2 regions of the Rahnella perminowiae genome follow, and region 1 is predicted to be linked to the other one. Evidence: riboswitches for the same ligand, from Rfam matches in the RefSeq annotation. Region 1 holds a riboswitch; the other holds the start of a gene.

Evidence for each region. Region 1 has a riboswitch for thiamine pyrophosphate ahead of thiC (phosphomethylpyrimidine synthase ThiC). Riboswitches for the same ligand answer to the same signal wherever they lie in the genome.
Region 2: it holds a riboswitch for thiamine pyrophosphate, as region 1 does, so the genes downstream of both, thiM (hydroxyethylthiazole kinase) here and thiC (phosphomethylpyrimidine synthase ThiC) in region 1, are expected to answer to the same signal.

What each region holds. Positions count from the first base shown of each region.
Region 1 covers NZ_JAFMOT010000145.1:7,122-11,906, forward strand. The annotation lists gene hemE (uroporphyrinogen decarboxylase) at 1-40, opposite strand, end outside; gene nudC (NAD(+) diphosphatase) at 112-888, opposite strand; gene rsd (sigma D regulator) at 987-1,502, shown strand; TPP riboswitch at 1,588-1,714, shown strand; gene thiC (phosphomethylpyrimidine synthase ThiC) at 1,861-3,825, shown strand; gene thiE (thiamine phosphate synthase) at 3,822-4,475, shown strand; gene J1781_RS01970 (HesA/MoeB/ThiF family protein) at 4,468-4,785, shown strand, end outside.
Region 2 covers NZ_JAFMOT010000181.1:87,168-91,952, reverse strand. The annotation lists gene thiD (bifunctional hydroxymethylpyrimidine kinase/phosphomethylpyrimidine kinase) at 1-500, opposite strand, end outside; gene thiM (hydroxyethylthiazole kinase) at 487-1,305, opposite strand; TPP riboswitch at 1,340-1,438, opposite strand; gene J1781_RS16275 (GNAT family N-acetyltransferase) at 1,604-2,026, shown strand; gene J1781_RS16270 (DUF3313 domain-containing protein) at 2,165-2,824, shown strand; gene J1781_RS16265 (LysR family transcriptional regulator) at 2,895-3,788, opposite strand; gene J1781_RS16260 (NAD(P)H-dependent oxidoreductase) at 3,875-4,648, shown strand; gene guaA (glutamine-hydrolyzing GMP synthase) at 4,742-4,785, opposite strand, start outside.

The sequences.
Region 1 (4,785 bases):
ACAAAGCACGCAGGTAACGGTCGTTTTTCAACTCATTCATTCTTGCTCTTTCCTTCAGTATTCGGGCCGCCCGATAATCGTCTCACAGCATTCTATCACGTAAAACCGCCTCTACTCTTCGTGTTCAGCACGACAAAGAGCAACGGTGTCTTCAATCAGACGGCGCGCGATCGTCCCTGGCGGTGGCAACTGCGGTAATGCATCAAAGCGATACCAGTTCGCGTTAAGCAACTCTTTCGGGTCATGCTGAATGTCGCCACTGTCGTAATCCGCCATAAATGCCATCATCAGAGAATTGGGGAACGGCCAGGGCTGAGAACTGACATAACGGACGTTTTTCACACGAATATTACTTTCTTCCAGGACTTCGCGTGCCACGGTTTCCTCCAGGGTTTCTCCGACCTCAACAAAACCCGCCAGAACCGTGTGAATGCCATTACGATGCCGGACATGCTGTGCCAGCAAAATCTCATCACCCTTACGGATGGCGACAATAATGCAGGGTGCAATCTGCGGATAATAGCGTTCGCGGCAGTGCCCGCAGAGTGCAGCCCACTCGGTTTTGCTGACATGCATTGCATGCCCGCAGTAGCCGCAGAACTGATGAGATCGATAAAATTCAGACAGCTGTACACCGCGCCCGACCAGCTGGAATAATCCACGATCCTGATCCAGCAACTGACGGGCGGAAAACATATGGTTTGGCATCGCCTGACGAATCAGCCAGACAGGTTCACCCTGCCATTCGCCGATCTGTCGCGCCGTTTTACCGGTCAGAGAAAATTGTGTGGCGCTGCCAAATGGCAGTTCGCCCTCAGGCAGCCATAGCTTGCCGTCCTGGCTGATGACCCACCAGCCATTGTGTTGCTCGGTAATCTGTAATTCCATAATTGTTGTTGCATAACCTCATCGGGACTGACAATCTGAGGGGGATATTCACCTGTTAGTAACTTTTAGTTACGTCTTTATCGCTCACGGAGTCAACCATGCTAAATCGTCTGGAAAGACTGACCCAACGCGTTGGTGGCAATAATGCGTTAGTGGATCAATGGCTGCACGCACGCAAAGAGCTGCTGGTTTCGTACTGCACTTTGGTCGGCCTCAAGCCCAATAAAGAAAAACATACCCCTCTCAATGAAAAAGCGCTGGATAACTTTTGCCATAACCTGGTGGACTATCTGTCTGCCGGTCATTTCCATCTGTATCAGCGGATCATTGATGAAGTTGAAGGTGCGAATAGCCCGATAAAATTGCAGGCTGCAAAAATCTATCCTGCACTGGAACTGAATACTGAAACTATCATGGCTTTCCATGATAGTTACACTGAAAATGATATTGATGATGACAATGCTTTCGCATTTCATTATGCATTATCCGATATAGGTGAAGCGTTAGATGCGCGTTTTCAGCTGGAAGATCAATTAATTATTCTCGCTTTTGATCGCAGCAGTCAGGCAGTAAAGCCACCTGAAAATGAAGAACATCTCGCCAGACCGGTTTAAGACTTTGCCCTACTAAAATCCGGCTAAGATTTGTGATTTTAGTAATAGTTTTAGTTGTAGTTTCAAAAAACGCCTCCTATATTGAGGCTTCTTGTCGGAGTGCCTAGCGCATAATTTTCTCGCGAAGATTACGCCAGGCTGAGACCGTTAATTCGGGATCCGCGGAACCTGATCGGGTTAGTACCCGCGAAGGGAACAAGAGTAATGTTATGCGTTCAGCGTAATCTGGCATCTGCCTGCATCAGGCCGCCTGCGCTCCATCGCCCATTTTTACTCCTGCCGTAAACCTCCAGACAAGCAATTTTCCATCACGTTTTTGCCACGTTTTTACTACGCAAAACAACACAAGGAATTTGCTATGTCGAGTACTCAAAAAAATGTTGTTTCTACAAAGACACCTTCAAACCGCCGTGAACAACGGGCGCAGGCGCAGTCGTTTATCGACAGTCTGCAGGGTGAAGCTTTTCCCAATTCCCGCCGTATTTATCTTGAAGCTGACCGCCATGATATCCGCGTACCGATGCGTGAAATCCAGCTCAGCCCGACGCTGGTCGGCGGCGGCAAAGACAATCCACAATTCGAAGAAAATGAAGCGATTCCTGTTTATGACACCGCCGGGCCTTACGGCGATCCGTCGGCAGTTATCGACGTGCATACCGGCCTGGAAAAATTACGCGCCCGCTGGATAAACGCGCGGGCGGACACGGAGGAACTCCCGCAGGTCAGTTCCGGTTTTACCCAGCAGCGACTGGCGGATGAAGGGCTGGACCACCTCCGCTTCGAACACCTGCCCCGCCCGCGCAAAGCCATTGCGGGTAAAAATGTCACACAACTGCATTACGCCCGCAAAGGCATCATCACGCCTGAGATGGAATTTATCGCCGTTCGCGAAAATATGGGGCGTGAACGGATCCGCGGTGACGTTCTGCGTCAGCAACATCCCGGCGAAAGCTTTGGTGCGCATCTGCCCGCCAATATCACCGCAGAGTTTGTAAGACAGGAAGTCGCTGCCGGTCGCGCGATTATTCCCGCCAATATTAACCATCCTGAATCAGAGCCGATGATCATCGGACGCAATTTCCTGGTGAAAGTGAACGCCAACATCGGCAACTCGGCGGTGACGTCTTCTATCGAAGAAGAAGTCGAGAAACTGGTATGGTCGACACGCTGGGGCGCGGATACCGTGATGGATCTCTCCACCGGCCGTTATATACATGAAACCCGTGAGTGGATCCTGCGTAACAGTCCGGTACCTATTGGTACCGTGCCGATTTATCAGGCACTGGAAAAAGTCAACGGCGTGGCCGAAGACCTGAACTGGGAAATGTTTCGCGATACGTTGCTGGAACAGGCCGAACAAGGTGTCGATTACTTCACCATACACGCCGGGGTATTGCTGCGTTACGTGCCGATGACCGCCAAACGCCTGACCGGGATTGTGTCCCGCGGCGGTTCGATCATGGCGAAATGGTGCCTTTCACATCATCAAGAAAGTTTCCTGTATGAGCATTTCCGCGAAATTTGCGAAATCTGTGCCGCCTATGATGTCTCGCTGTCACTGGGCGACGGCCTGCGGCCTGGCTCCATTCAGGATGCCAACGACGAAGCGCAATTTGCCGAATTACGTACATTAGGTGAACTGACCAAAATCGCCTGGGAATATGATGTTCAGGTCATGATCGAAGGACCGGGGCATGTGCCGATGCAGATGATCCGCCGCAATATGACCGAAGAACTCGAACATTGCCACGAAGCGCCCTTCTATACCCTCGGCCCGCTGACTACCGATATCGCGCCGGGTTATGACCATTTCACGTCCGGTATTGGTGCCGCAATGATTGGCTGGTTCGGTTGCGCCATGCTCTGTTATGTCACGCCAAAAGAGCATCTCGGCCTGCCTAACAAAGAAGACGTTAAGCAGGGTCTCATCACCTACAAAATCGCAGCACATGCCGCCGATTTAGCGAAAGGACATCCCGGCGCCCAAATCCGTGACAACGCTATGTCAAAAGCACGGTTCGAATTCCGCTGGGAAGACCAGTTTAATCTGGCTCTCGATCCGGCAACGGCTCGTGCCTATCACGATGAAACGCTGCCTCAGGAATCCGGCAAAGTGGCACACTTTTGCTCAATGTGCGGTCCGAAATTCTGCTCCATGAAAATCACTCAGGAAGTGCGCGATTATGCCGCCGCACTGGAAGCCAAAGCCCAGCCGGTTGAAGTTATTGAATCCGGTATGGCACAGATGTCTGCCGAATTCCGTTCACGCGGCAGCGAGCTTTATCATCCGGCCGACAATCTCAGCACGGAGAACAACCAATGAATCAGTCCGCTCAACCCTTTCCTGCCGTTCCGTTCCACCTTGGTTTATATCCGGTCGTGGACACCGTGGAATGGATTGCCCGCCTGCTGGATGCGGGCGTTAAAACGTTGCAATTACGTGTGAAAGATTTGTCTGATGAGGACGTCGAGCCAGCAATTATTGATGCAATTGCGCTGGGCAAAAAATATCAGGCACGGTTATTTATCAATGATTACTGGTGCCTGGCGATAAAGCATCAGGCTTATGGTGTGCATTTAGGTCAGGAAGATCTGGATACCGCCGATCTTGAGGCAATCCGTCAGGCTGGTTTACGGCTGGGCGTATCCACACATGATGATACTGAAATGGCACGCGCTTTCGCCGTGAAACCTTCTTACATCGCCCTCGGTCATATCTTCCCGACGCAGACCAAAGATATGCCGTCGGCGCCACAAGGACTGAAAGAACTCGCCCGACACATCAGGCAACTCAACGGCAGCTTCCCGACGGTGGCCATCGGCGGGATCAGCATTGAACGTGCTCCGTCGGTTCTCGATTGCGGCGTCGGCAGCATCGCCGTCGTCAGCGCCATTACGCAGGCAGCAGACTGGCGGGCAGCCACCGCAGAATTACTGGCTTTATGCGCCAGTAAGGTGCCGGAAGATGCTTAACGATGCGGCTTTTATGCGCTACAGCCGTCAGCTGATGCTGGAGGAGTTCGGTCCGCAGGCACAGGAAAAGCTACAGGCGGCGAAAGTCCTGATTGTCGGGCTAGGCGGACTGGGATCGCCGGCAGCCTTATATCTGGCAGCGGCAGGCGTAGGTACGCTGGTTCTGGCCGATGACGATCAATTACACATCACCAATCTTCAACGACAGATACTCTACCGCACCGCAGATCTCGATCAGCCCAAAGCGGTTCTGGCAAAACGTGAATTACTGCGTCTGAATCCGCTTTGCGAAGCCGTGGCCATCACGGAG
Region 2 (4,785 bases), on a different contig from region 1:
GCCAGCAGTGCTTCTCCCTGCTCACGCATTTCGGTTTCGTTCACTGCGACCGCACATTCCAGTAACGCCGCCGCTTCCGGCAGGTTTGGCGTAATCATCGAAGCCTGCGGGATCAGCAAACGGCGCACCGCATCAACGGCTTCCGGCAGCAGCAAAGGATCGCCACTTTTCGCCAGCATCACGGTATCCAGCACCACAAACGGTGGCTGATAATGCCGGATCCGCTCCGCCACCGCTTCCACAATCTGGCTGTTTGCCAGCATGCCAATTTTGGTACTGTCGATCCGCACATCGCTCAGTACGGAATCAAGCTGTGCTGAAACAAACCCTGGCTCAATGTTATAGACCGACTGCACACCACGGGTATTTTGGGCTACCAGCGCGGTGATCACACTGGTACCGTACGCGCCAAGCGCCGAAAAGGTTTTTAAATCCGCCTGGATCCCTGCCCCGCCACTCGGATCAGTGCCTGCAATCGTCAGTGCATTAATACGTTTCATTGTCTGCCTCGCCGTTCAGCCATTCTTCGCCCATTAAATACAGATTATCGAGGAATTCAGGCGTGAAACTGCCCGGCCCTTTCACGGCCATACAGGCGCGTTCGCCCGCGCAGGACATCACCCGGCAGGCGGCGGCCACGTTATCCAGACGATCGCCCGGCAAAGCCGCAAAGGCGGCTACTACTGCGGATAGTGCGCATCCTGTTCCCACCACTCGGGTCATCATCGGGTGCCCGCCAGCCACAGCCCAACTGCGCTGGCCGTCGGTGACATAATCGGTTTCACCGGTGACAGCCACGACTGCGCCGGTCTCACGCGCCAGTTGCTGTGCGGCAGGTAAAGCAGAAAAGGAATCATCGCCGCTGTCAACGCCGCGCCCGGACGCACTGACGCCGCTGAGGGCCAGGATTTCGGAGGCATTGCCGCGGATTGCTGCGGGTTTAAGTGTGATGAGTTCACGACAGAATTCTGTACGCCAGTTCAGGCCGCCGACGGCAACCGGATCCAGCACCCAGGGCTTTCCGGCCTGACTGCCTGCCTGAATGGCTGCCAGCATTGCCTGCGCATGGGGATGTGTCAGCGTACCGACATTGACCAGCAGGGCATCGGCGATGGCACTAAATTGTGCCGCTTCGGCGGGATCAACCACCATCGCAGGAGACGCGCCCAGCGCCAGCAGGACGTTGGCGGTAAAAGATTGCACCACGTCATTGGTCAGGCAGTGAACCAGCGGCGCAGCAAAGCGAAGTTGTTTCAGAGAAGTGGCGGCTAAAGCGCCGGGAATGTAGGTAGGTCGGGTATTCATAAGTCTCCCTACCGGCGCTCAAGAAGGCGGTATCAGGAGAGATACCTGACTTCCCTACGCTGGCATAATCCAGATCAGGTAATACGGGTAAAATCTCAGCCCTGCTTTGCAGCGGGCACCCCGAGTCAAGGGAGCATTATTGGCGGCGGAGGTCAGAAGATCAATCAGCAAATGCGTTAAAAAAACAATCAGTGAAGCTTATTGAACTCATTCCGCTTCACTGGCAGTATCTGGGCACAGACCTGAATAACATACGTTGATGAAAAATTTCCTCAGGAGTCAATGCTTGCCCTCAACAATGACTGTACGCCCTTATCAAGAAGCAGACCGCCCGTTTTTACGTACGCTCTATCTGGCCTCGCGCAAGCACACCTGGACATGGCTGGAAGACGATTTTCAGCTGGAAGATTTTGACCGGGCAGTGCTCGGCGAGACAATACTGGTCGCAGAACGTGACGGACATTTACTGGGATTCGCCTCAATTTTCACTCAGGAAAATTTTTTGCATAACCTGTTTGTTGATCCGCAGTATCAGGGAACCGGTGCAGGTTCGGCATTGCTTCACGCTGCTGAAGAAACCTTTACCCGTCAGGGATCGCTGAAATGTTTAGCCAAGAGTAAAAATGCCGTCGCTTTTTATCTGTCAAAAGGCTGGACCATCATCTCTGCGGGGGACAGCCCAAAAGGTGAATACTATTTATTTCATTCACCAAAGAAATAATTGAGAAGAAAATGATTACCCCGAAAAACCTTATTTTCACGGTTCTGACGAATATCATTTTTTCTTTGTCGTTAAGAGGTTAAATTCCGCAGCAGTGCTATACATACGATGGCTTCCTTAAAAATTTCGAGGGTATGAATGAAAACAATTAAACTGATGCAGATTGCTGCAGTGACCGGTGCGCTGTTCCTGGCCGGTTGTACCAGCCATATTACCCAGACAGAAAAATACTCCGGTTTTTTAGGTGATTATTCCGGTCTGAAGGAAGTCAAAACTGCATCAGGTAATCCGGTGCTGCGCTGGATAGATCCTGCTTTCAAAAAAGCCAATTATTCTTATATCAAATACGAACCGATTAAATTCTACCCGGAACCGCAGCCAACGGAACAAATCGACAAAGCTACCTTGCAGGGGGTGCTGGATTACGCCAACAGCCGCATGAAACCGGCACTGGCAGAGCGCATGCCACTGACAGATCACGCAGGGCCGCGCACACTGATTTTCAAAGGTGCCATCACCGGTGTGAACACCTCGGCAGAGGGTTTGCAGTTCTATGAAGTCATCCCGGTCGCGCTGGTCATTGCGGGCACGGAAACCGCCACAGGCCATCGTACGCGTGATACTGAAGTTTACTTTGAAGGTGAGCTGATCGATGCCAGCACCGGCAAACCGGTGATTAAAGTCGTGCGTAAAGGCTTCGGTAAGCAGGTTGCCAACGATACTCAGAAAGTCACTGCTAACGATTTAAAAGTTGTAGTAGACAGCCTGGCGAACGATACCAAGCTGTTCAAAGAATAACTCCCGAAACAGCATAACAATGAGGGCAGCCAGAGGGCTGCCTTTTTTGTTTACCGGGAATGATAAACCTTCAGACTGAATCAGCGATAAATTCCCGTAACCACTGATGTGCCGGGTCACGGTGCGCACGTTCATGCCACACCATAAACATGTCAAAACCCGGTACATCAAGCGGGGCTTCGGTTATCTGCAAAGCAGGATTTCCCCGCACTAAACGTTCGGGCAACATCGCCACCAGATCCGTGGTCATCAGCACCTGAAGCACAAACAGGAAATGCGGTACTGACAAGACCACTCGCCGCGTTAAACCCGCCGCCGCCAGCGCGGTGTCGGTATACCCATAAAATCCGCCGCCGTCGGGTGAAACCATCACATGCTCCAGCCCGCAGAACTCTGTCAGCGTCACCGGCCCGTTGACGGACGGATGCTCTTTCCGGCTGACCAGCACATAGCGCTCGGCAAACAGGAATCTGCTGTGCAGCCCGTTTATTACCGCATCAGAGGTATGAAACGCCAGGTCCAGTTCACCCTGCTCCATTTTGTGGATAATCCGCGCAGGTGATGTTTCAAAAATAGCCAGCCGCGCGGAAGGTGCGGCCATACGCAATGCCCGTAAGGCCGGTAAAACGATAGTGGATTCGCCGTAATCCGCGGCACCCAGAGTCCAGGTAGGGTTCGCCTTTGACGGGTCAAAAACCTCTCCGGCAATGATCGCATTTTCCAGCGCGGCAAGGGCCTGCCGCAGCGGTTCCCGCAATTCGTCCGCACGCGACGTCGGTCGCATCCCCCGCGGCCCCGGCAGCAGCAACGGATCATCAAAAAATTGACGCAACTTAGCGAGCTGAACGCTGACCGAAGGTTGCGAAAGGTTACGGCGCTGCGCAGTTCGCGTGACATTTTGTTCAGCCAGCAAAACATCCAGCGTCAGCAACAAATTGAGATCCAGACGACCGAAATTACTCATCGCTATACCTGCTATATGATCAATTCATTTCAACTATACCTGACGACAACCTACTCTGCCTTTATCCCATTAACGGAGGTTTCGTCATGAATGTATTGATCGTCTATGCTCACCCTGAATCACACTCGCTGAACGGCTCGCTGAAAGATTTTGCGGTCAGCCATTTGCAGGCCAGCGGACACAATGTGCAGATTTCGGATTTGTATGCCATGCAATGGAAAGCCGTGCTGGATGCAGGAGATAACACCGAACCGTCGCCGGGGCCTTTTCACCCTTCGCAGGATTCTCAGCGCGCTTACAAAAATGGCACGCAAAGCGATGACATCGCCGCCGAGCAGGAAAAATTACAGTGGGCGGATACCGTGATTTTCCAGTTCCCGCTGTGGTGGTTTTCAATGCCTGCCATTATGAAAGGCTGGGTTGAACGTGTTTATGCTTATGGATTTGCCTATGGTGTTGGTGAGCATTCCGACACGCACTGGGGCGACCGTTACGGGGAAGGCAAAATGGCCGGAAAACGCGCTATGCTGATGGTCACCACCGGCGGCTGGGAACCCCATTACAGCGCGCGTGGGATTAACGGCCCGATCGACGACCTGTTGTTCCCGATCCACCATGGCATCCTGCATTATCCGGGCTTTACCGTGCTGCCGCCACTGGTGTTCTACCGCACCGGACGCATGGATGAGACCCGCTACGCGCAAATTTGCGGGGAGATGGCTCACCGGCTGGATACAGTAGAAAGCACAACGCCAATTTCATTTCGCCAGCAGAATGGCGGCGATTACGCTATACCGTCACTGATATTGAAACCGGAAATTACGCCGGGGAAAAGCGGGTTTACGGCGCATCTGAAATAATCCCCTGAGAGCATGCCAGGCATAAAAAAACGCCAGTGGATCTTGCGATCGCACTGGCGTTTTTACGGGCGTTCAGCCTTTATTCTTGCTAAATCATTCCCACTCAATCGTTGCCGGTGGCTTGCCCGAGATGTCAT